Linked DNA regions of Fodinicurvata sp. EGI_FJ10296. The main gene of each other region encodes a partner of the protein of the gene in region 3 in a complex. Links are inferred from orthologs where the notes say so. Each region holds a gene or a part of one and is shown on either strand. Other genes may lie near its edges.

Region 1 (9,993 bases), on a different replicon or contig from region 3:
CTGGAGATCCTTGCTGCCGTAAAGGCGGCCACCGGCTTGCCCGTGCTGACCGATGTTCACGAGCCGGGACAATGCGGGCCGGTGGGCGATGTCGTCGATATCCTGCAGATTCCCGCATTTCTCTGCCGCCAGACGGATCTGTTGCTGGCGGCGGCGGCCACAGGCCGGGTCGTGAATATTAAAAAGGGCCAGTTTCTGGCGCCTTGGGACATGACAAACGTTGCAGCAAAGGTTTCAGGTGCGGGTAGTGACCGTATTCTGCTGACCGAACGCGGCGTTTCTTTCGGTTACAATACCCTGATTACCGATATCAGATCGCTTCCGATTATGGCTGATACCGGATACCCCGTGATCTTCGATGCCACTCATTCGGTACAGCAGCCGGGCGGACGGGGGCAGTCGAGCGGCGGCCAACGCGAATTTGTACCCGTTATGGCCCGGGCAGCCGTCGCTGCCGGGGTGGCCGGATTATTTATCGAGACTCATCAGGATCCGGACAGCGCACCGAGCGACGGGCCGAATATGGTACCGCTGAGCGACATGGAGCCGCTGATCCGCCGTCTGCAATCTATCGATGCGGTAGTCAAAGAACAGGATTATTCCGTATAAAGTGCGAGCGACAGCACAAGGCCAGAATAGGAAGAATGCCATGGCAGCAATAATCGACGTTCATGCCCGGGAAATATTGGACAGCCGCGGGAACCCGACGGTAGAGGTCGATGTCGGCCTCGATAGCGGTGCCTTCGGTCGTGCGGCCGTGCCGTCCGGTGCATCGACAGGCGTTCACGAAGCGGTTGAACTGCGTGACGGCGATGCATCACGCTATGGCGGCAAGGGAGTCACGAAAGCAGTCGACTCTGTTAATGGCGAGATATTCGATACCGTCGTTGGCATGGAGGCCAGCGACCAGGGCGCCCTGGATCGGATGCTTATCAACCTGGACGGTACTGAAAACAAGAGCCGACTGGGTGCCAATGCGATGCTGGGCGTGTCCCTCGCCGTCGCCAAGGCTGCGGCCGAAGAAACCGGCCTGCCGTTGTACCGGTATGTCGGCGGGACCTTCGCCCGGACGCTTCCGGTGCCGATGATGAACATCGTTAATGGTGGCGCGCACGCGGATAATCCGATCGATTTTCAGGAATTCATGATCATGCCGGTTTCGGCGCCGTCACTGACGGAAGCCGTACGAATGGGGGCTGAGGTTTTCCATTCCCTGAAGAAGATTCTGAAAGATGCCGGGCACAATACCAATGTTGGCGACGAGGGCGGATTCGCGCCGGCGTTGAAATCCGCCGACGAAGCCCTTCAGTTTATCATGAAGGCCGCAGAGAAAGCCGGCTATCGGCCGGGTGAGGATATTCTGCTGGCATTGGATTCCGCATCGACTGAATTCTACCGCGAGGGGCGCTATCATCTAGAGGGCGAGGGTAAAACCCTCGATGCCGCCGGCATGGTGGCGATGTACACCGATCTCTGCGCCCGCTATCCAATCGCATCGATTGAAGACGGCATGGCGGAGGACGACTGGGATGGCTGGAAGCACCTGACCTCGGAGCTCGGGTCGCGAGTTCAGTTGGTTGGCGATGATCTGTTCGTCACCAATCCAGCCCGTCTGTCGGACGGTATCGAAAAAGGCGTGGCGAATTCGATCCTTGTGAAGGTCAATCAGATCGGCACCTTGACCGAGACGCTTGAGGCCGTCGATATGGCGCACCGGGCCGGATATACGGCCGTGTTCTCTCATCGATCGGGCGAAACGGAGGACGCAACCATCGCGGATCTTGCGGTTGCCACCAATGCCGGACAGATCAAGACCGGATCGCTATCTCGCACCGATCGCGTTGCGAAATACAATCAGCTCATTCGGATCGAGGATGCCCTTGGCGATCTGGCGCGTTTTCCTGGTCGCAAAGCAATAAAAGGGTATGGTGGCTGAGGAACCTGTAGTCGGAGCACAGACACAGCATCTAGGATCAGCGCCAAGCTTGAACGCTAGATGCTGTGTCTGCTGCCCGCAGATTGACTTCGCAATCTAAGTCATTGAAATACCACCAAAAAGCAATTGACGGAAGTGCCGGGGCGTGATCGATTGGTGTGATGATGTCCGCCGCCCGCATGAAACGTTGCCTTCACCCCGTAATCTGGCCCGTAATCGGGCTCGGACTGATCGCCTATTTCCTGATTCATAGCGTCGAGGGCAATCACGGCCTCATCGCGCGAGAGACGCTGATGGATCGCATTATCCGAGCTGAGGCGGCGCTTGGGACATTGAGTTCGGAGCGCCAGGTGCTCGAACGTCGGGCTCGGCGGCTGTCAGCCGCGGCCCTCGATCCGGATATGCTTGATGAGCGCCTGAGGGTGATGCTCAACTATTCTCATCCAAATGAAGTGATAATCTATCGCCAACGCCATTCGGATCACGACGGAAACGCGCCTGTTCGCCAGAACTGAACAATAAGTGCGAATATTAAATATGCGTGATTGTTGCGGTGCAGCAAACGAATTTCATCCAATATAGCCCTTTACCGCTACGCTGATCCTTGCATATTTGGGTTCCTCACGGTATCGCTTGTGTACCCTGCGGATGGCTGAGCATTGACTGCTGCCGCCTCCGCGATACCAATGAGCAGCCTGGAGGATCCCTTGGCCACGACGAAGCGTCGCACATCCGGTCGGTCAAAATCCGGCGATATGAAGGCATCAAAAGAGGACCTTCTTCATTACTATTCCGAAATGTTGCGGATCCGGCGATTCGAGGAAAAAGCCGGCCAACTTTACGGCATGGGATTGATCGGCGGATTTTGTCACCTGTACATAGGGCAGGAAGCGGTCGTCGTCGGCATGCAATCCGCGCAGGAGCCGGCGGACAGCGTCATAACCGGCTATCGCGATCATGGTCATATGCTCGCTTGCGGTATGGACCCCAAGGGTGTCATGGCCGAGTTGACCGGTCGTCGCGGCGGATATTCGAAAGGCAAGGGCGGTTCGATGCACATGTTCTCGCGGGAGAAGAAATTCTTCGGCGGGCACGGTATCGTGGGCGCACAGGTCCCGCTCGGAACCGGATTGGCATTCGCCCACAAATACAACGAGGACGGCGGCGTCAACGTCTGCTACTTCGGCGACGGCGCGGTGAATCAGGGCCAGGTTTACGAGAGCTTCAACATGGCGGCGCTCTGGCATCTGCCCATCGTCTACGTGATCGAAAACAACCAGTACGGCATGGGAACCTCAGTGGCGCGGCATTCGGCCCAGGCCGATCTGTCCAAGCGCGGCCAGGCCTATGGAATCCCCGGACGGCAGATCGACGGAATGGACGTTCTGGCAGTCCACGAAGCCGCCGACGAAGCTCTTGATCATGCGAGATCCGGCAATGGCCCGTATCTGCTTGAGATGCTGACCTATCGGTATCGCGGGCATTCGATGTCGGATCCGGCCAAATACCGCTCGCGCGAGGAACTCGATGAATACCGCTCCAAGCGCGATCCGATCGAACAGGCCAAAAGCCGCCTGATCGACGGCGGTCACGCGACAGAAGACGAGTTGAAGGGGATCGATAAAGAGATCCGGGCCACCATCAACGAAGCGACAGAGTTTGCCCAGCAGAGTCCCGAGCCGGACGAGTCGGAACTCTGGACCGACGTCCTGATCGAAGCCTGATCGACAGGTGGTCGGCCAGCAGCCGCACCAACCCTCGACGCGACCCGATTCCGAATAAGGTGCTTATGGCGCCGGCCTTGAGGCCGCGCCGATTTCCGGAGGAGATCCGATGCCGATCCAAGTCCTGATGCCGGCTTTGTCCCCGACTATGACCGAAGGCACACTTGCCTCATGGCACAAGAAAGAAGGGGACAAGGTCGACATTGGCGATGTCCTCGCCGAGATCGAGACCGACAAAGCGACAATGGAAGTCGAAGCGGTCGATGAAGGCACAGTGGGCAAAATCCTGATCGAAGAAGGAACGGAAGGGGTTGCGGTCAATACGCCCATCGCCCTCTTGCTGGGTGAGGGTGAAAGCCCGGACTCTCTGGATCAGGCCGCCAAATCGCCGCCGAGCGGAACCGACGCCAGCGGCAAGGGGAAGGATGAAGCTGCTCCGGCCGCTTCCGCCGAGGCCCCGCCTGCCCAGGCGAAGTCGTCGCCGGCTTCGGATGGCGGGGATGCTGTCGACGATGACGCTGCGGATGAAGCGGAGGCCGCGTTCTACAAGGAAACATCGCGGGTAACCCTGCGGGAAGCATTGCGCGATGCCATGGCGGAAGAGTTGCGCCGCGATGGCAAGGTCTTTCTGATGGGCGAGGAGGTCGCAGAGTACGAAGGTGCCTACAAGGTAACGCAGGGCCTCCTGAAGGAATTCGGCCCCAAGCGCATCATCGATACCCCGATTACCGAGCATGGCTTCGCCGGCCTTGGGGTCGGAGCGGCCTTCGGAAAACTGCGTCCGATCGTGGAATTCATGACCTTCAACTTCGCCATGCAGGCGATGGACCAGATCATCAATTCTGCCGCCAAGACGCTGTACATGTCCGGTGGCCAGATGGGCTGTCCCATCGTATTCCGCGGGCCCAATGGCGCTGCTTCGCGCGTTGCTGCGCAACACAGCCAGGATTACGCCGCCTGGTACAGCCAGGTGCCTGGCCTGAAGGTGGTGTCGCCGTATTCCGCCGGTGACGCCAAAGGGCTCCTCAAGGCTGCCATTCGCGATCCTAATCCGGTGGTCTTTCTGGAAAACGAGATGCTCTATGGGCAATCGTTCGATGTGCCCACCGATGCTGATTTCATGGTCCCGATCGGGAAAGCCAAAGTCGTCCGCAAGGGCACCGACGTCACGTTGGTCGGATACTCCATCATGGTCGGCCGCGCCCTCGAAGCAGCGGATGCACTGGCGGAAGAGGGCATCGAAGCCGAAGTCATCGACCTTCGCACGATTCAGCCGATGGATGTCGATACGATCATCCGGAGCGTGAAAAAGACCAACAGGATCGTTACCTGCGAAGAAGGCTGGTCCTTTGCCGGTATCGGCGCCGAAATCGGAGCGCAGGTCATGACCCACGCTTTCGACTACCTCGATGCGCCGGTGGCCCGGGTGGCACAGAAGCCGGTTCCGCTGCCATATGCCGCCAATCTGGAGAAAATGGCGCTTCCGCAGGTCGCCGGGATCGTCGATGCCGCCAAATCCGTCTGCTACCGATGAGCGTCTTTCGCCCGTCATCACGCTGAACCGAGAACGACCGGCCGTATTGCCCGCGCCGGGTGCCCAGGGAGAATTCGATGCCGACCAACATCCTCATGCCGGCGCTGTCGCCGACCATGACTGAAGGAACATTGGCGACTTGGCACAAGAACGAGGGAGACAAGGTCGAAATCGGCGACGTCATCGCCGAGATCGAGACCGATAAGGCTACCATGGAAGTGGAAGCTGCCGACGAGGGCGTGATGGGTAAGATCCTTGTCTCCGCCGGCACCGAAGGCGTCCCTGTCAACGAACCTATTGCCATTCTTCTCGAAGAGGGCGAGGACGCCTCGGCGCTCGACCAGGCACCCGATCCGTCCGGTGGTGCCAAAGCGCAGTCGCCACAGTCGGAAGGCGGCAACGGCAAGCCGGAAGAGAGCGGGGCCGCGGACAGCAATGCCGGTGGCTCGTCGGGCGAAACGCCACCGCCTCGAAACAATGCCGGAGCGGATCCGGGCGGCAAGGCGCCACCGGCGCCGAAGACATCCGAAGGCAAGAGAGTCCTGTCGAGCCCGCTGGCACGGCGGATCGCTGAGGGTGCCGGGATCGATCTGACAGCCCTGAAGGGATCCGGCCCCGGTGGTCGCATCGTCCGCGCGGATGTCGAGCAGGCCATCGAACGCGGCACCGCTGCCAAACCCAGGCCAGAAACGGCACCAGCTGAAGCAGAAAAGGCGCCGGCTTCAGCGCAGGCGGGGCCCAAGGCAGCCGGCACTGGCCCTGATCCCCGGCAGCTCGCCACTGCTTACGGAATCCCGTTTACCGAGCAGAAAGTCAGCCAGATGCGCAAGGTCATTGCGCGTCGCCTGACGGAGAGCAAACAGACGGTCCCGCATTTCTACCTGACGGTCGATTGCCAACTGGACGCACTGCTGAAGCTGCGCAAGGAGCTGAATGCGCAGGGTGAGGAGGCGGGCATCAAGCTGTCGGTCAATGACCTCATCATCAAAGCGGTCGCTGCAGGTCTGAAGAAAGTGCCGGCGGCGAATGCCGCCTGGGCCGAAGATGCCATTCTTCTTTACGACCGTGCCGATATCTCGGTCGCAGTGGCGACGGAATCGGGCCTCATTACGCCGATCATCAAGGACGCCGGAAGCAAGGGGCTGGGCACGATCTCGTCGGAGATGAAGGACCTGGCGAAGCGCGCACGCGACAACAAGCTGAAGCCCGAAGAATTTCAGGGCGGCACGTTTTCGATTTCCAATCTGGGTATGTACGGCATCTCCGATTTTGCAGCCATCATCAATCCGCCCCAGGGTTGCATCCTCGCCGTCGGCAAGGGTGAGCAGCGGCCGGTCGTCAAGGATGGGGCGCTGGCCGTCGCAACAGTTATGACATGCACCCTGTCCGTCGATCATCGGGTTGTCGACGGGGCGATCGGCGCGGAGTTTCTGCAGGCATTCCAGGCACTGGTCGAGAATCCGCTAGGGTTGATGCTGTAGACCGAACCCCGAGGTCCGTCGCGCCTCGAACGAGATAACGATCGACCGGCGGGCGCATTCGGCGCCGCCGCCGGCTCACGGACGGAGGTTATTGGGACATGGCTGAGACGAAGTTCGATCTGGTGGTCGTCGGCGGCGGTCCGGGTGGTTATGTCGCCGCCATCAGGGCGTCGCAGCTCGGCATGAAAGTCGGTCTGGTTGAGCGCGAACATTTGGGCGGGATTTGCCTGAACTGGGGCTGCATCCCGACGAAGGCGCTGTTGCGCAGTTCCGAAATCATGGGAATCCTGAACCATCTCGACGAATTCGGGTTCAGCGCCAAGGATATCAGCTTCGACATCAAGAAGGTGGTCAAACGGTCGCGGGCGGTGGCCGGCCAGCTTAGCGGCGGCGTGAAGCAACTGCTGAAGAAGAACAAGGTCACTGTCTTCGATGGCCATGGCAAATTGGCCGGTGGCGGGAAGGTCGCCGTCGAAAAGGATGGAAAAACGACCGAGACGCTTGAGGCAAAGCATATCGTTCTCGCGACAGGGGCAAGAGCAAGATCGCTGCCCGGCATGGAACCGGACGGCAAGTCCATCTGGACGTACAAAGAGGCCATGGTGCCCGAAACAATGCCGAAATCGGTGCTGGTTGTGGGTTCGGGCGCGATCGGTATCGAATTTGCCAGCTTCTACCGCACCATGGGGGCCGAAGTGACGGTCGTCGAAATGGTGGATCGCATTCTCCCGGCCGAGGATATCGAGATCGCCAATTTTGCCCAGAAGGCGTTCAAGAAGCAGGGCATGAAGATCTATACCGGTGCGAAGACGGAAAAAATCGAGAAGACGAACGACGGCGTGAAGGCGACAATCTCGGTTGGCGGCAAGACGGAAAGCATTACGGCTGAAAAGGTTGTCATGGCCGTCGGTATCGTCGGCAACACTGAAGATATCGGCCTCGACAAGACGAAGGTGAAGGTCGACCGCGGCCACGTCGTCGTTAATGAATGGCTGGAAACAGACGAGCCCGGCGTATACGCCATTGGCGATCTGGCCGGCCCGCCGTGGCTTGCTCACAAGGCAAGCCACGAGGGTGTAATCTGCGTCGAGAAGATCGCCGGCGTAAAGGATGTCCACCCGCTCGATGTCGACGGAATTCCCGGCTGCACATATTGTCAGCCACAGATTGCCAGCGTCGGCATCACCGAACAGCAGGCAAAAGACCAGGGCTATGAGGTCAAGGTCGGGCATTTCCCCTTCATCGGTAACGGCAAGGCGATCGCTCTTGGCGAACCCGAGGGGATGGTGAAGACCGTTTTCGACGCCAAGACCGGCGAATTGCTCGGCGCTCATATGATCGGCGCCGAAGTCACGGAGCTGATCCAGGGTTATGGTATTGCCAAGACCCTGGAAACGACCGAGACCGATCTGATGCATACGGTCTTCCCGCATCCGACGCTGTCGGAAATGATGCATGAAAGTGTGCTGGACGCCTATGGTCGGGCGATCCATTATTAAGGTACCGAGGGGAGTGATCAGCGGCGAGGCAGGTCCGGCTATGCTGGCGACAATTGCTGGCAGACCCGGCCGCGTATCGCCGCTTCTCCGCCGTACCGTTTGAAAAGGCTGATACCATGACTGTCACCGATGTGGTGAAACACCGTCATCCCGAGAAGCGCAACCGGCCGGACAATCCGATTCAGCGCAAACCTTCGTGGATTCGTGTCAAGGCTCCCACGTCGAAACAATACCAGAGCACCCGCAAACTGATGCGGGAGCTGGATCTCGTCACGGTTTGTGAAGAAGCGGCCTGCCCCAATATCGGGGAGTGCTGGTCCAAGGGTCACGCCACCGTGATGATCCTGGGGTCGGTATGTACGCGGGCTTGCGCGTTCTGCAATGTCGCGACCGGCCGGCCGGATCAGGTCGATCCGCACGAACCCGAGCACATTGCCGAGATGGTCGAACGTGTCGGCCTTCGGCATATCGTCATCACATCTGTCGACCGTGATGATTTGTCCGATGGCGGGGCGCGGCATTTCGCTGATGTCATCGGCGCCGTCCGCGACCGGGCGCCAGATACGACTATCGAAATCCTGACTCCGGATTTCCGCGGCAAACGTGGCGCCCTCGAGATCGTGGTCGAGGCTCGCCCCGACGTTTTCAACCACAATCTTGAGACTGTCCCCAGGCTTTATCCCGGCATTCGTCCGGGCTCGCGGTATTTCACCTCGCTGAAGTTGCTGGCCGAGGTAAAAGAGATCGATCCGGCCATCTTCACCAAGTCCGGCATCATGGTCGGACTGGGCGAAGCGAAGGAGGAGGTCTATCAGGTGATGGACGACCTGCGCGCAGCGGATGTCGATTTCATGACGATCGGGCAGTATCTTCAGCCGACGCCCAAGCATGCGCGTGTCGACCGGTTCGTCGAGCCGGACGAATTCTCGGCCTATGAGGGCGTCGCCCGCGGGAAGGGTTTCTTGCTGATTTCCGCTTCTCCACTGACGCGTTCGTCATACCACGCCGACAGCGACTTCGCACGCCTTCGGGCGGCCAGGGAGGCAAAGCTCTCGGGCTTGCCCTCCATGAATCTGGTCGACCTGATCGACGGCGCCGCGGAATAGCGGAGCGGAGCTTTTGCCGCATGAAACGATCGAGCGGGTTCTGCCCTACGGCTGTGACCTGCTCATCGGCATCGTCATGGATGTCGGTCGATACCCCGACTTTCTCAAATGGGTCCGCTCTGCTCGGGTCCGTCGAAAGGGGAACGACCAGATCGACGCCGATTTGCTGATCGGACACAAACTGTTTACGGCGCCCGTATCAGCCAACCTGGTTCGATGCGACAACGGCAGGATCGAGATCCGCTACCTTCGTGGACCAGTCAGGGATTTTTCGAGCACGTGGCTCATCCAGCCTGTTCAGGGTCGGGAGACTGATGCCCCATACACTGAACCCCCAGACACTGACGTCGAAGGCAGCGGCGGCGTCGCTTCGCGAGTACGCGTCACTGTCGATATCAAGCCAGGTCTGATCCAGGCGCCAATCATCAATGGTCTCTTTGACCGAGGCATGGTTCGGCTCGTTGAAGCATTTGAGGCGCGTGCCCATGCGCTGCATGGATCAGAGCCCGGCTGGAATGGCGGACCGGAAGGAACGGGTCAGGTCGATGCGGCAGTGCGCTCCAGCAACTGAAGCGCATAAAGTGTAGCCGCAGAGCGTATGTCCGAACGATCACCCGAAAACACGAAACGCTCGGTTGTGACCGGAAATCCACTTCGACCGGCGCCGAACCAGACGAGCCCAACCGGCTTTTCAGTCGTGCCACCGCCGGGCC
Region 2 (4,331 bases), on a different replicon or contig from region 3:
ATACCAATATTTTCGCTCGCATTCTCAGGGGCGAAATCCCTTGCGACAAGGTTTTCGAGGACGAGCATGTACTGGCGTTCAAGGATATCCAGCCACGCGCGCCTGTTCACGTTCTGGTAATCCCAAAGGGCCGCTACAGGTCGTTCGCCGATTTCAGCGCCAATGCATCAGAAGACGAAGTCGTCGCGCTTATTCGGGCGGCCGGCCGCATTGCGAAAGAAATGGGTGTCGAAGATCCCGGCTATCGGCTTTTGAGCAATGTCGGCGACGACGGCGGGCAGGAAGTGCCACACCTGCACTTTCACATTTTTGGTGGACGGGCTCTGGGCGCGATGCTGCCGAGTGCCGATTAGTACGGCACGATAGATATTCTCAATGATCTGTCAGGAAAGCACAGAGGGCGGTTGCCCGCCCTCTGGCCATCCATATGCGGCACTCCGATAATCAGGAGGCCGTTTCTCCTTCGATGAATTCGCCGGTTTCCTGATCGACGCGCTTCATCGACAGCTTCACTTTTCCGCGATCGTCGAAGCCGATCACGACCACCTTCACCGAATCGCCCTCGGCGACAACGTCGGAGACGGCCTTGACCCGTTCCGGGCGCAGTTCGGAAATGTGCACCAATCCATCCCGCGAGCCGAGGAAGTTGACGAAGGCACCGAAGTCCATGCACCGGACGACCTTGCCGGTGTAGATCTTGCCGATCTCAGGGACGGCAACGATGGACTGAATCCAGTCGATCGCCCTTTGCGCGGCTTCGGCGTCCGTCGAGGCGACCTTTACCGTGCCATCGTCATCGATATCGACCTTGGCGCCGGTGGTATCGACGATTTCACGGATCACCTTGCCGCCGGTGCCGATCACTTCGCGGATCTTGTCCTTGGGCACCTGCAGGGTGGTGATGCGCGGTGCGTTCTGGTTGACCTCTCCACGTGAGGTGTCGAGTGCCTTGGCCATCTCACCAAGAATGTGGATCCGGCCGTCGCGCGCCTGGTTGAGCGCGACTTCCATGATTTCCTTGGTGATCGACGTGATCTTGATGTCCATCTGGAGCGCGGTGATGCCGGCATCCGTCCCGGCCACCTTGAAGTCCATGTCGCCCAGGTGGTCTTCGTCGCCGAGAATGTCGCTGATGACGGCGTATTTGTCGCCTTCCTTGATCAGCCCCATGGCGATCCCGGCTGCCGGCCGCTTGATCGGGACACCCGCGTCCATCATTGACAATGATGTGCCGCAGACGGTGGCCATCGACGACGAGCCGTTGGACTCCGTGATTTCCGACACCACGCGAATGGTATAGGGGAAATCTTCCTTCGCCGGCATGATCGGGTTGATCGCCCGGTAAGCCAGCTTGCCGTGGCCGATCTCGCGGCGGCCGGGCGGCTTCATGAACTGCGCTTCGCCGACCGAGTAGGGCGGGAAGTTGTAGTGCAGCATGAAGTGTTCGCGGTAGCTGCCTTCGAGCTGGTCGATGATCTGTTCGTCCGAGCCGGTGCCAAGCGTGGTCACCACCAGAGCCTGCGTTTCGCCGCGCGTGAACAGGGCTGAACCGTGGAGACGCGGCAGAACGCCGACCTCGGAAACGATCGGCCGCACCGTGCGGGTATCGCGGCCGTCGATCCGCTGACCGGTTTCCAGGATGTTGGAGCGGACGATGTCGCTTTCCAGCGCCTTCATCACCGACGAAAAGGACGCCAGCGCGGCATCGTCGTCTGCGATGGCGGCCATGGCTTCCTGCTTGACGCCGGCAACCGCGTCCGTGCGTTCCTGCTTCGCCGTGATCCGATAAGCCTTGCGCAGCTTGTCGCCGACAGCGGTCATCAGCTTTTCCCGAACGGCGGAGGTATCCGACGTCGGAACCGCCCAGGGTTCCTTGGCGCATTCTTCGGCCAGATCGATGATCGCGTCGATGACCGGGATCATCTGTTCGTGGCCGAACGTGACGGCGCCCAGCATGACGTCCTCGGACAGCTCGTGAGCTTCGGACTCGACCATCATGACGCCCTGGTCCGTCCCGGCGACAACCAGATCGAGCGCGCTGTTCGGCAGCTCGTCGAGGCGCGGGTTCAGGACGTATTTGCCGTCAATATAGCCGACGCGGGCGCCGGCAATCGGGCCGAGGAACGGGATTCCCGACAGGGTGAGCGCCGCAGAGGCGCCGATCATGGCGACGATATCGGGATCGTTCTCAAGGTCGTGACTCAGCACGGTGCAGATGACCTGGGTCTCGTTGGAGAACCCCTTGGCGAACAGCGGACGAATGGGACGGTCGATCAGACGGGAAGTCAGTGTTTCCTTCTCGGCCGGACGTCCTTCTCTCTTGAAGAATCCGCCGGGGATCTTGCCTGCGGCAAACGCCTTTTCCTGGTAGTTCACCGTCAGCGGAAAGAAATCAATCCCGGGCTTCGCGGACTTCTGGGCCACGGCGGTGCACAATACCGTGGTTTCGCCGTAGGTCACCAGCACGGCGCCGTCGGCCTGACGGGCGATCTTGCCGGATTCGAGAATCAGCGGGCGTCCGCCCCACTCGATTTCCTTGCGGTGAATGTCGAACATATACTCTTCCTTCCATCGGATACCCCTCGCTCCCCATTGAGCGAACGGGTTGGCCAGCCCTTGCCGGCCGTCAGTTTCAGTGTTTCGTCTCTGTCAGAAATGGCAACGCCGCCGATGGCGAAAAGCCATCGGCGGCGCGTCACGGTCCTCAGCCCCGGGCAGAGCATCACCGTTGCCGTCTACAATATCGGGGTCGACGGCAATCGGATCGCACCTTTTTCCCGGGTCTTCGTCGATCATACGGTTAGCGACGGAGCTTCAGCCGCTGTACGACGGTGTCGTAGCGGGCCTTTTCCTTGCGCCGCAGATAATCCAGCAGACGTCGACGCAATCCGACCATCATGAGCAGACCGCGACGGCTGTGGTAGTCCTGCTTGTGGACCTTGAGGTGTTCGGTCAGATTGGTGATCCGTTCGGTCAGAATGGCCACCTGGACCTCCGGCGAACCGGTGTCCTTGTCGTCCTTGGCGAACTCTTTGATGAGTTCCTGTTTCCGTTCCTGGGTGATCGACATCGTTTTCTCCTGATCACAAAAGGTTCAATAGACGCACCGGCTGAATCTGGGCCGCGCCATACGTTGCCAGCGCGACCGGGGTCTGCCCGAGTAGCGCCAGAACAATGCCGTCGTCCGAAGTCTCCAGCGTCCGAAGACGCTGCAGGTCGGAACGTTTCAGCAGAGGCACCGGTTGTCCGTTTCGCAGCCGCTGCGCTTCCTGCTCTGTCACGGCCACCGCCGGGATGTCGTCCAGCGGGGTCTGTACAGGAAGCAAATGATCGTCCAACGTCCCTCGTTCAGCGGACGCCTCTAATTGATCCAGTGTCACGGCCACGTCAAGGGTAAACGCTCCGACGGCCAGACGCCGGATCTCCTGGATATGGGCGCAGGCACCCAGTTCCCTGGCGATATCTCTTGCCAGCGCCCGCATATATGTGCCCTTGCCGCATTTGACCGTAAGGATGGCCGATCGGGTGTCGGCGTCGTCCAGCTCAATGGAATGGATCGTAACCTGACGGGGTTTCGGCTCGACGGTCTTGCCCTCGCGGGCGAGATCGTAAGACCGTTGGCCGTCGATCTTCAGAGCAGAGTACACGGGCGGAATCTGGGTAATGGTGCCGACGAAGCGTGGCAGAACAGCCTTGACCTCTTCGCGCGCGGGTCGACGATCCGAGCGCGCCGTCACCGCTCCCTCGCGGTCGTCGGTGTCGGTTTCGCTGCCCCAGGCCACGGTGATGCGATAGACCTTTGTCTGATCGACCGTATAGGTCATGGTTTTGGTCGCTTCGCCGAATGCGATCGGCAGCATGCCGGTCGCGATCGGGTCCAGCGTGCCGCCATGGCCGGCCTTGGCCGCGTTGAACAGGTGACGCACCCTGTTCAGCGCCTGGGTGGATGTCATGTCAGCAGGTTTGTCGAAAGCGATCCAGCCGTGGACAGGACGTCCCTTGTTCTTCCGGCCCATCAGCTGTCTTCCCTGCCGGGCTCATCCTTGCGCGGCACGGTCTCGTCATCGCCGTCGGCGTCTTCGTTCCCGCCTTCAATCCCGCCTTCGATCCCGTCGTCTCCGAAGGCGACATCCGCAAGGGTCCGTTCGACGTTCGGTTCGAGCGAGCGCAACAGATTGTCCATGCGATCGGCATCATCGAACCGCGTATCGATCTCGAATCGCAGCGTCGGTGTAAATTTCAGCCGTACCTGCCGGCCGATCTGACCGCGCAGAAATGGCGTGGCGCGGCTGAGCGCCGCCAGTACCGTGTCCCTGTTCTCGCCGGCCAGC
Region 3 (11,361 bases):
CGTTGTCGCTCACGTCGGATCCTCGTTTCCGTTGCGGCTGGGGCTGGTCGGACGGTATTGCCGCTCCAGCCCGTCAGCCCGCCTGCTTATGACTTGTGAGTCATGACTTGCGATCGGCCAGAACTCTTTCAAGCCAATGGATGTTGTAATCGCCGCGTATGAATTCCGGTTCCCTCACCAGGCGATGATGCAGCGGCAGCGTTGTGTCGACACCCTCGACAACGAACTCCTCAAGAGCCCGCTTGAGCCTCATGAGGCACTCGTCGCGGTTGGCGCCATGGACAATGAGCTTCGCCAGAAGGCTGTCATAGTGCGGCGGAATCTTGTATCCGGCATAGATGGGACTGTCGATACGAACGCCCAGGCCGCCCGGCACATGGAGATTGGTGATCGTTCCCGGACATGGAGCGAATGTCTCCGAGTTCTCGGCGTTCACCCGGCATTCGATGGAATGGCCCTGAAACACGATATCCTCCTGACGGAAGGATAACGGCAGTCCGGCCGCGACGCGAATTTGCTCGCGCACCAGATCCACGCCCGTGATCATTTCCGTGATCGGATGCTCGACCTGGAGGCGCGTATTCATCTCGATGAAATAGAAATTGCCGTCCTCGTAAAGGAATTCCATCGTCCCGACGCCGCGATAGCCAAGTTCGCGTGCCGTCTTGGCCGCGAGATTGCCGATGTATTCGCGCTCATCCGCCGAAAGGCTCGGCGAAGGGGCTTCTTCAATGACCTTCTGGTGACGGCGCTGAACCGAACAGTCGCGCTCGCCCAGGTGGACGCAGTTGCCGTGCTGGTCGGCGATGATCTGAACTTCGATGTGACGCGGCTTTTCGAGATACTTCTCCATGTATACAGCGTCGTCCCCGAACGCCGATCGTGCCTCGGATCGTGCTTCGTCGAAGGCGTCCTTAAGATCGTCCGGCCCGCGGGAAACCCGCATACCGCGCCCGCCGCCGCCCGATGCGGCTTTGATCAGCACGGGGTAGCCGACAGTGTCGGCCAGTGACTGCGCATCCTCGAAGTCGGTGATCGCGCCTTCCGAGCCCGGAACGACCGGTAGGCCTGCCGCCGTCACCGCGGATTTCGCGGAGATCTTGTCGCCCATGATACGAATGTGTTCAGCTGTCGGTCCGATGAAGGCGAACCCGTGCTCCTCGACCATCTGGGCAAACGACGCGTTCTCGGCCAGGAAGCCGATGCCGGGATGAATGGCGTCGGCGCCGGTAATAGCGGCGGCCGACAGTATCGCCGGCACGTTGAGATAGCTCTCTCTTGCCGATGGCGGTCCGATGCAGACACTTTCGTCGGCGAACCGCACGGCCATACCGTTGGCGTCGGCCGTGGAATGGACGACCACGGTCGATATGCCCATCTCGCGGCAGGCCCGATGGATCCGCAACGCGATCTCGCCGCGGTTCGCGATCAGGATCTTTTCAAACATCGATATCTCCGATCCGTGCCGCCGTCACTCGATTGCCAGTAACGGTTCACCGAACTCCACAGGTTGCGCATCGCTAACGAAAATTTCACGGACCGTTCCGGCCTTCGGTGCGCGGATCGGATTCATAACCTTCATCGCTTCCACGATCAGAACGGTCTGTCCGGCCTTGACGGCGTCACCGACCGAAACGAACGGCTTGGCTCCCGGTTCCGATGCCAGATAGGCGGTTCCCACGATCGGCGACGTAACCGCGCCAGCTGGCGGGCCGGCGGGCGTTTCTGCCTTCGGCGGTTCCGCGGGAGCGGCCGCCAGTTCCGGGACAGCGGGCGTGGCCTGAATCTGTACGTGCCGAGCCACACGAATGCGACTCTCACCCTCGGCGTACTCAATTTCGGTCAGGCCGCTTTCTTTCAGGATTTCCGCGAGGGTGCGGATCATGTCCCCGTCGATATTGAATTGCGTCATATTTCTCACTCTTTTTCCGCGATCAACCGAGCCACTGCATCGAGCGCCAGCAAGTATCCCTGGCTGCCGAACCCGCAGATCATACCGGTCGCCGCCAGGCTTATGTAGGAGTGGTGCCGGAACGATTCACGGCTGTGTATGTTAGTCATGTGAACTTCCACGACGGGAAGGTCGCACGCCCGCAACGCGTCGAGGATTGCAATCGAAGTATGCGAATAGGCACCCGCGTTGATAATAATGCCGTCATGGTTCGATCTTGCTTCATGGGTCCAGCTGACGATCTCACCTTCGTGGTTCGTCTGGCGGAAATCGCATTCCAACCCCAATGTGGCACTACGCTCTGCGCAGGCCGCCTCGATATCCCCAAGCGTTTCTGTGCCGTAGATGTCGGGCTGGCGTACGCCGAGCAGATTGAGATTGGGACCATTGACGATCATGATTGTCGCGGCATTCGGCATTGCCGTTATTCCTATCCGGCCAAGCTCCGAGGCAGCCCGCATTCCTGCAGACGCTACGCCGAAGTGGGGCGGCCCCGAACTGGATCACACGAAGTTGGATCGCACGACGTTCTATCATGCGAATTCCCGCGGGTTATACCATGTCTGTACTCCCTCGCAATGGCCCCTCGATGTCAGGAGATATCAGGCTAATGCTAATAGTTGTTTAATGGAAGTCTATTCAATCTATAAGGGTATCCGCGATACTCCGTTTCGTCAGCACAGGTTGGCGGAAGGCGACCATTGGGCTAAACTCTCACCGTACAACGCTGGTATCGGCGCCGCGCGGGCGGCGTCCCGCACCGACAGCGCAGGTGCTCTTTCGTATCCTGCCTTCCCTCGAAAACCGGAAGCCCGATGAAATTATTTACGTACTTCAGATCTTCAGCCGCTTTCAGGGTTCGTATCGCGCTGCTGCTCAAGAATGTCGAACACGAAGCCGTGTACGTCCATCTTCGAAAGGGCGAACAAAAAGCGCCGTCCTATGCGGCGCTGAACCCCCAGAAATTCGTGCCGTCCCTGATCGACGGCCCCGAGGTCCTGAACCAGTCGATGGCCATCATCGAATACCTCGAAGAAAAGTATCCGGATCCGCCCTTACTGCCAAAGGATACGCTCGCCCGGGCGCGGATACGCTCCATTGCCAGCACCATCGCCTGCGACATTCACCCTCTCAACAACCTGAGGGTGCTGGAATATTTGAAGGACGAAGCCGGCCTGCCGCAGGAAAAGATCGACGCGTGGTACCGTCACTGGATTGATGAAGGCTTCTCGGCATTGGAAGCAATTCTCTCGAAGTCGGATGAAACGGGCACCTTTTGTCATGGCGGTCACCCCACCGTTGCCGATATTTGCCTGGTCCCTCAGGTCTATAATGCCCGACGCATGAATATCGATCTGACGGCATATCCGACCATCACCGCAATCAACGACACTTGCATGGGATTGCCGGCTTTTGCTTCCGCGGCACCGGACGCCCAGCCGGATGCCGATTCCTGAGTCCCGCGGCTCAGGACTGGATCAAGGGTGACAGGGGCTCCGACTTTCGTCGGCACCCCTGACCCTCCCCCAGGCTTTTCTGGCAATCCTTCTGCGGCCTGCGGCCGATTATTGCTGGCACTCAAGACAAAACGCGAATGCGGCGGAACGGACCACCGTCCGCCCCGCCGCATCAGACCCGCATCCGGGATTACAGATCGGCGCGCCGTCGGCGGCGCCGGTTGATCAGCCTCTTGCCGCCCACCAGCCGCGACGCGGCTTTTTGGCATCGCCCTGATCAGAGTGCCCCCGATCAGAGTGCCCCTGACCAGACTCACTTTGACCAGAACCACTCTGTGCTGCTTCGGATTTGGCCTCGCCATCAGACGCTGCCGGGGTGTCCGCATTGGCAGCTTTGCCTGCGCGGGACCGGCTGCGCCCGGGGGCTTTTGCTGCCGATGGCTTCGGTTCGCCTGCGTCGTCGTCCTTCGTTGCAGTCGAGCCCGTCTTTTTCGACGCTGCAGCGCGCTTGGTGGTACCGGTTGAAGCGGTTTTCCCGGTGGCCTTGGCACTGGCCGTGCCGCTCTTGCTGCGTGTCGTCGCCTTCTTTGCGGGCGCTTTGGTCGCTTTCTCCTGTCCATCGGCCTCGGCGGCTGAAGCTGCCGAGGCCGGGCCGTCAGATGCGCCAGCGTCGTCTCCCGAACCGGATGCAGCAGCGGCTTTGGTGGATTTTCTCGGTGCCCTGCTACGCTTCGGTTCGGCCGGTGCCTCGGTATCGGTCGTCGTCGCCGCCTTGCGGCTTCTTGACTTCCTCGCCGTCGTCTCTCCGGTCTTGGTTTCGCCCGTCTTTTCCTCCGGCGTCTTTGCTGCAGCCCGCTTTCTGGGCGCCCGAGGCTTGGCTTTGGGTTTTGCCGGAGCCTCCTCGGGTTGCGTCCCGGTCTGCAGGTCCGCCGGCGCAGTGTCCGAGGAACCCTCGGCCGGTTCGGTCACAGCACCGCTGATGGCGGTAGCTGATTCCGGGGAGCCTGAGGCGGATTCCGCCGCTGCTTCGTCGACCTGTGGCTCTGACGGTTCGGGTGTCCGATCCTGCCGCTGGAGGGTCTCAGTCTCCTCGGAGGCCGGCTTCAGCGGCTCAACTGGGATCTCCGCAGCCGTGACGCCGTCGCCATCGTGGAGATCAGCGTCGCGATCGCCGCTGGCGAACTCTGCAGATGCCGCCACATCGTCGTCTTCCTCCTCGACGCCGTCCTCGTCACGCCGCCGGCCGGACCGCCGCCGCCCGCCGCGTTTGCCGCGCCGTCGCCGCCTGCGCTGACGTTCCTCTTCGGTTTCATCTTCATAGGCCCCACTGGACGAGGGGAAGACTTCACCGATCTCGTCATCGTCGGCGTTCTCGTCGACGGGCAGAACATTCTCGGCGTCATCGAGAGTGCTGATGTCAGACCGGTGCTCTTCCGCCCGATAGGATTCGGCCGGAGTAGCAGTCGGAACATCGTCACGGGCAACCGAGGTGCTGGCTGCCGCCTCCGCCGCCGCTCGGCGACGCGCCCACCAGCCGCCGGGTGGCCGCTGTCTCTCGCCGCCGACCGGCTTGTCGTCGTCTTTGCGATCGGCTGCCGGGGCCCGAGTGTCCACGGCGTCGGCGCCCATCCGGGCTTCCTGGGCAGGACGCGGGGGCTCGGTCGGGTGAGGGATCGGCGCCTGGACAGGCGCTGCGGCGATGTCGTCCGCGGTCGGGCCGGACGTTGCGTCCTCTGCTCGCTCCTCCTGCCGTTCCTCGGTGTTTTCCTCCGGTCGATCATCACGCCGCCGCCGGCGAGAGCGTGAGCGGCGTTTGCGCTTCGAGCGACCCTCGGCACCGGATTCGTCGCCGTTCTGGCCGTCGGACGGTCTGGCGCTTTCGGTGTCATCGGACTCTTCAGCCGCATCCGGGGCCAGGATCGGGGCCGGGGCGGACGCGCCAACCGGGACGATGTCCTCGCCGTCGAGTTCTTCGTCCACCAGCTCCTCGTCCGCCTGTGCCGCCTGCTTTTCGATCAGTCGTTGTTCGGCGGCGGCGGCGGCGGCGCGGGCTTCGGCGGCGGCGATTTCCTCAGCCGATCGTGCCTGGACCTGATCAATCCGGTGTTCGGGCGGTATGAGGGTGTCGTCGCGCGCCAGAATGACCGAAAAGGCGTAACGTTGTTCGATTTCGGTCAGTGCCGCACGCTTGTCGTTCAGGACGAAAAGCACGACGTCCGTCGCGGCCGAAACCCGGACCACGGCCGATCGGCTTCGGATGCCTTCTTCCTCGATCGCCCGCAGCAGATGCAGCGCGGAGCTGCTGAGCGACCGCGTGAGACCGGTACCGTTGCAGCGCGGGCAGGGTTCGAAATGGGTCTCGGTCAGACTGGGGCGCAGCCGCTGGCGCGACAGCTCCAGCAAGCCGAAAGCGCTGATCCGGCCGAGCTGAATTCGGGCCCGGTCCTGTCGCATCGCTTCTTTCAGGCGCCGTTCGACCGCCGCATTGTGCCGATCGTCTTCCATGTCGATGAAATCGATGACAATCAGGCCGGCCAGATCGCGGAGCCGGAGTTGTCTGGCGATTTCATCGGCTGCTTCGAGATTCGTCTTGTAGGCCGTTTCCTCGATATTGCGCTCACGCGTCGACCGGCCGGAGTTGACGTCGATCGCGACCAACGCTTCGGTCGGGTTGATGACGACATAGCCGCCCGATTTCAACGCGACGGTCGGGCTGTGCATGGCGTCGATCTGGCTTTCGACTGCATAGCGCTGAAAGAGCGGTATATGCCCATCCCGGTACGGCTTGACCCGCCGGGCATGGCTGGGCATCAGCATCTTCATGAAATCCTTGGCCGTGCGATAGCCTTCCTCGCCAGCGACCTGGATGTCGTCGATGTCTTTGGTATAGAGGTCGCGTTCGGCCCGTTTTATGAGGTTCGCTTCTTCGTAAATCAGCGTCGGCGCCGTGCTTTGCAGCGTGGTTTCGCGGATGTTGTCCCAAAGCCGCAGAAGATAGTCGAGATCGCGCTTGATCTCGGCCTTGGTGCGTTCCAGGCCGGCCGTGCGCAGGATGACGGCCATGCCCTCCGGGATCATCAGATCATCAAGGATGCTTTTGAGGCGCTTGCGGTCCTTTGGCGAAACGATCTTTCGGCTGATGCCGCCGCCGCGCGGCGTGTTCGGCATCAGGACACAGTAACGGCCCGCCAGAGACAGATAGGTCGTGAGCGCGGCACCCTTGTTGCCGCGCTCCTCTTTCGTGACCTGAACCAGAAGAATCTGACGCCGTTTGATGACTTCCTGGATCTTGTAGCTGCGCTTCGGACGGACGGGTCCGGTCTGCGCGGCTTCGTCGATGTCGTCGCCGCCGACAGTTTCGATATCCTCGTCGTCGTCATCGTTGTCGCCGCCGTTCTGCTGCGACTTCTGAGCCGATCTTGAGCCGCGCCGGCCGTCGTCCTCGTCTCGGGGATCGCCAAACGGATCATCCTGATCGATCGCGTTGCCTTGGGCCGCGGCCTGGCGCGCCGCTTTGCCGGCCTCGGCGGCAGCCTTCGATTCTTCTTCGATCAAGGCTTCGCGGTCGGCGACGGGAATTCGATAATAGTCCGGATGAATTTCGGAGAAGGCCAGGAAGCCGTGCCGGTTTCCGCCGTACTCGACAAAGGCTGACTGAAGGCTGGGCTCAACCCGCGTTACTTTTGCAAGGTAGATATTGCCCTTCAGTTGCTTCTTGCTTGATGTCTCAAAGTCGAATTCGTCGAGCTTATTACCGTCAAGTACGACGACGCGGGTCTCCTCGGGATGAGACGCGTCTATAAGCATTCTCTTAGTCATGAACGATCCTTACGACGCAACCGCCGACAGCCGTGCGACACGACGGAGCCGACAACGCGTCATTGGCTTAGGGGGGTATGCGGATCGGCAGGCCGAACTCGGAACGGCGCTGTGACAGCAAGCCAGGACCGATACCAGCCGTCTCCGGACATGGCGCCGCCCATAAACAGGAAGCGTCAGGTCAACCCCGGTTACACCGTTACCTTTCACATGTGTGCCGTCGCCTGTCGGCGGACGGACTTGCCCCAGCCCTTTGATCCGGCCAATCGGCCGTAACGAAGTCGATCGCGTCGGGGTGATGGAAGCCCCGGTCGAAATCATCGGCAGGCACACGGTGATCCTGGAAGAAAGGACGCTACCGCTGCATTCTGCGGCGATTTTGTCCGTAACTCTGGATCCCAGGGCAATCTCCGGTACAGAATACCGAAACGCCAACCGGAGGCCGGCACACATACTATGTCGCAAAGTGACAATAGACGTTGAGTGCCGGTTCCACAATGTCCGAATTCACTGAAAACAAAGTCGATTCGGGTTCAGCCGAACGCCGGGCGCCGTGCCGGAACGCTGTGATCGCTCGATAGTGTGGCGCGCCACACTATCGGGGCGCTGGCGGTGCGGCGAATCGCCTGAAGCCGGCAGCGATCGCCATCGCGATCCCGGCGAGCGGCGAATGACTTGTGTTCATATTGTCGCCTATGGATCAAGCGTTACATTACCTTTTCGATTGAAGGTACTGATTTTCTTCTATAATAAGGGAGGTATATCCAATGGCGAGGTAGCATGGGCAGGCCAGGATTGCTGATAACACTCTTGGTAGCGGTCCTGTCGGGACTCGCTGCCTTGCCGCCGGTGTCGGCGCTTGGCCAGTCGGCAAACGCGACTGGTTCGGGGGCAGCTGCGGTCGTGACGGCTCAGCGGATGGGTGATCACGGCGACCGGACCCGTTTTGTCCTCGAAATGAGTCGCGAGCGGGCGTTCTCGATCCTCACGCTCAGCGATCCCGATCGAGTTATTCTGGATTTTCCCGCAACCGACTGGCGCGCCGCCTCCGAGGGGCCGGGTATCGGTCTCGTTGGCCGGTTCGAGGTGGGGCGCTCGCCGGACGGCGCACGCCGCGTTCTTCTGACGATGACAGAACCGGTTGCCATTTCGGACGCCTTTTTCATCCCCGCCCGCGACGAGGGTCCAGCACGTTTCGTGCTCGATCTCGTCGAGAAACCGGCGGAGACCGGCGCCTGGACGGCCGACGGAGGAGAAGCCGACGGGACACGGCACGGCAGTTCGCCGGCCGCCGATGCGGCGTCGGAAACCGCTTCATCGCCCCGTACTCCGCCGCGCGCTCCTCCGGATATTCCCGAGTTTCCGATCCCGGATCGTCGTCCCGACGTTGACGGGGCAGGGGCAGGGGCAGATGGCGCGACGGACGGCAATCGGTCCGGCGGTACCGTCGCCGTTTTCGAGTCGTCGGACGGTAGCGCTACGACCGCGCCACGCCGCCGCATCGCAGCCGTAGCGCCGGTATCACGGCAGGTAGCTGCGGATATGCCTGATCTCGGTGGACTGCCGCTGCCGCCGATTCGACCTGCCGTGATGTCGACGGCTGACGGGGGGGGGCCGGAGGGTGAGGGTCGGAGCGTTGGGCAATCCGGACCGGTCGCAGTGGACGGCGTTCCATTCGATGTTCCGATGCCGCCGATACGGCCCAATCGACCGGCCGTGCGCACAGTCGTGATCGACGCCGGGCATGGCGGTATCGACCCCGGGGCAGTCGGCGTTTCCGGCACTATGGAGAAAACGATTGTTCTCAGGGCGGCACGAATGCTGCGCGAGGCGCTTCTGGACCGGGGGGGCTACAGGGTCGTCCTGACCCGTGACGGTGACGAGACCCTGCGGCTGCGCGACCGGGTCCGGATCGCCCGTCAGGCTGACGGCGACCTGTTTCTCTCGCTTCACGCCGACAGCATGGAGAACCAGAACGTTCGTGGCGCGTCGGTCTACACCTTGTCCGAGGTTGCTTCCGACCGGGAAGCCGAAATGCTTGCCGCCCGGGAAAACCGCGCGGATGCCCTTGCCGGCGTGGTGCTCGATCCAACCGACGATATGGTCGCGTCGATTCTCATCGACCTGGCCCAGCGTGACACCAAGAATCAATCCCGCCTGATCGCGGATCATCTGGTGACGGCGCTGGGCGGCGTGACGCGCATGCTGTCGAATTCTCACCGACAGGCCGGTTTCGCGGTACTGACGGCGCCGGATGTCCCCTCCGCCCTGGTGGAGCTGGGCTATCTGTCGAATGTGGAGGACGAGCGCCAGTTGAGTGACACGGCCCATCTGGAGGCCATGATTGAAACCATCGCCGGCGCAGTGGATGACTATTTCAGGGCCCCCAATCTGGCGGGACTGGCCCGGCGCTAGATTGAACGGGTGCTGGATGGGCCTCAGCGCATCCGCTGGTTCGACACGGCACAGGGTGCTGTGACATCGGGGCACTCATGGCACTCATACTTCCCTGACGACTTGACCGCGCGCAATCGGCAGGGCACTTCGGGGTCAGGTCTTCAGCGACTGGTGCTTCCGCTGGTCATGAACGGGTCACAATCGCGCGCTACCCAGTCCGGATGTATGATGCGAATCGGTCCGGTCCGACTCTGTCTGATGCAGGCGGTATGGGGTGGAACGGCTTTGGTTCGGGAGGCTTGCAGGTCTGGCCGGGAGTGATCGGACGGTAGTTACATAGTCGGAACGGTGGATAGAACGGCATGCGCATTCTGGGTTGGTTTATATCTTCACTACTGATCGTCACCGTCGTCGGCGGTGCCGCCGCCTATGGGGCGCTTAGCCATTTCAGCTTGAGGTTGCCTGACTATCGGCAGCTCGCCGACTACGAGCCGCCGGTAACAACCCGCTTTCATGCCAGTGACGGCCGGCTGCTGGATGAATTCGCGATCGAGAATCGCCTTTTCGTGCCGATCAATGTCATTCCCGAGCGCGTGCGCCAGGCATTTATTGCCGCGGAAGATCAGAATTTCTACGGCCACAGCGGCATCGATCCGACCAGCCTGGTCCGGGCCGTCGTCACCAACATCCGGAACATTGGCAGCGGCCAGCGCCCGGAGGGAGCGTCCACGATCACGCAGCAGGTGGCGAAGAACTTTCTGCTGACATCGGACGTTACCCTTGATCGCAAGATACGCGAGGCACTGATTGCTTTGCGCATGGAGCGGACGTTCTCCAAGGACCAGATCCTCGAACTCTATCTGAATCAGATTTATCTGGGCCGCGGCGCCTATGGTGTGGCTGCGGCATCACTTGCGTATTTCAACCGCTCGCTCTCGGAACTGAATCTGGAAGAAATCGCCTATCTGGCAGCCCTGCCGAAGGCACCGAACAATTACCATCCGACCCGGCGTACCGAAGCGGCCGTCTCCCGGCGCAACTATGTCCTGAATCGCATGCTTGACGACGGCTACATCACCGAAGATGAGCATGCCGAGGCCGTGGCCGCGCCCCTGGAAGTGACCAATCAACTGCGGCAGGACGTGGTCCGCGCGGATTACTTCAGCGAGGAAGTCCGACGGATCGTTCAACGGATATACGGCGACACCACCCTGTATGAAGGCGGGCTATCGGTCCGGACGACGGTCGATCCCTTTTATCAGCGGGTGGCGGGCCAGGCCCTGCGCAACGGTCTGGTCGACTACGACCGGCGGTTCGGATGGCGCGGACCGATTGCCAATATGGCGGATTTCGATGCCTGGCCCGAGCAACTGCGCGATATCAGGGCCAACGACGAGGACGCGGCCGGGATAGAGGATTGGCGGCTGGCCGTCGTTCTTGAAATCGATGCCGACGGTGCGCTGATCGGGTTCGAGGATCGCAGCCGCGGCTGGATGGATCTGGAAAGCGTGTCCTGGGCCCGGCCGCACCGTGGCGACGGGCGGTCCCCCGGGCCAGCGCCGCAGTCGGTCGAGGACGTGCTCGCCCTTGGCGATGTTGTCGCCGCCGATGCCTCTGTAAACCGGCCGGATTATCGAGCCGCCCCCCGCGACGAGGAGGCGAGCGAGGCGGTTGCGGAAGGCGACCTGATCCCGCGTTTCGCCCTCAGGCAGATCCCCGAGATCGAAGGCGCGGTCG

What was found.
Region 1: the proteins of ABZ728_RS16225 (region 3) and eno are in contact, whole or in part, in a solved structure (PDB 2FYM), measured with the Escherichia coli proteins. The link is inferred for Fodinicurvata sp. EGI_FJ10296 from one-to-one orthologs.
Region 2: the proteins of ABZ728_RS16225 (region 3) and pnp are in contact, whole or in part, in a cryo-EM structure (PDB 9QH0), measured with the Escherichia coli proteins. The link is inferred for Fodinicurvata sp. EGI_FJ10296 from one-to-one orthologs.

The regions. Positions count from the first base shown.
Region 1 is NZ_JBFCVL010000005.1:60,676-70,668, forward strand. Bases 1-2,792 are described here. They hold eno (phosphopyruvate hydratase), read left to right. Parts: upstream 1-649; coding sequence 650-1,936; downstream 1,937-2,792. Other genes in these bases: kdsA (3-deoxy-8-phosphooctulonate synthase), read left to right, coding at 1-609; ABZ728_RS11655 (septum formation initiator family protein), read left to right, coding at 2,101-2,451; pdhA (pyruvate dehydrogenase (acetyl-transferring) E1 component subunit alpha), read left to right, coding at 2,692-2,792. Outside these bases: more of pdhA, read left to right, coding at 2,793-3,660; ABZ728_RS11665 (pyruvate dehydrogenase complex E1 component subunit beta), read left to right, coding at 3,770-5,194; ABZ728_RS11670 (pyruvate dehydrogenase complex dihydrolipoamide acetyltransferase), read left to right, coding at 5,272-6,675; lpdA (dihydrolipoyl dehydrogenase), read left to right, coding at 6,774-8,174; lipA (lipoyl synthase), read left to right, coding at 8,291-9,280; ABZ728_RS11685 (SRPBCC family protein), read left to right, coding at 9,357-9,851; ABZ728_RS11690 (nicotinamide-nucleotide amidohydrolase family protein), read right to left, coding at 9,818-9,993. UniProt on the Escherichia coli protein: Catalyzes the reversible conversion of 2-phosphoglycerate (2-PG) into phosphoenolpyruvate (PEP). It is essential for the degradation of carbohydrates via glycolysis.
Region 2 is NZ_JBFCVL010000001.1:482,029-486,359, forward strand. The notes cover bases 1-2,898. They hold pnp (polyribonucleotide nucleotidyltransferase), read right to left. Parts: upstream 2,557-2,898; coding sequence 445-2,556; downstream 1-444. Other genes in these bases: ABZ728_RS02210 (histidine triad nucleotide-binding protein), read left to right, coding at 1-353; rpsO (30S ribosomal protein S15), read right to left, coding at 2,801-2,898. In the rest of the region: more of rpsO, read right to left, coding at 2,899-3,070; tRNA pseudouridine(55) synthase TruB, read right to left, coding at 3,084-4,016; 30S ribosome-binding factor RbfA, read right to left, coding at 4,016-4,331. UniProt on the Escherichia coli protein: Involved in mRNA degradation. Catalyzes the phosphorolysis of single-stranded polyribonucleotides processively in the 3'- to 5'-direction. Also involved, along with RNase II, in tRNA processing.
Region 3 is NZ_JBFCVL010000007.1:85,772-97,132, reverse strand. Bases 3,434-7,593 are described here. They hold ABZ728_RS16225 (Rne/Rng family ribonuclease), read right to left. Parts: upstream 7,228-7,593; coding sequence 3,634-7,227; downstream 3,434-3,633. In the rest of the region: aat (leucyl/phenylalanyl-tRNA--protein transferase), read right to left, coding at 1-13; accC (acetyl-CoA carboxylase biotin carboxylase subunit), read right to left, coding at 101-1,447; accB (acetyl-CoA carboxylase biotin carboxyl carrier protein), read right to left, coding at 1,472-1,912; aroQ (type II 3-dehydroquinate dehydratase), read right to left, coding at 1,918-2,370; maiA (maleylacetoacetate isomerase), read left to right, coding at 2,767-3,408; ABZ728_RS16220 (N-acetylmuramoyl-L-alanine amidase), read left to right, coding at 8,023-9,642; ABZ728_RS16215 (penicillin-binding protein 1A), read left to right, coding at 9,987-11,361. UniProt on the Escherichia coli protein: Endoribonuclease that plays a central role in RNA processing and decay. Required for the maturation of 5S and 16S rRNAs and the majority of tRNAs. Also involved in the degradation of most mRNAs.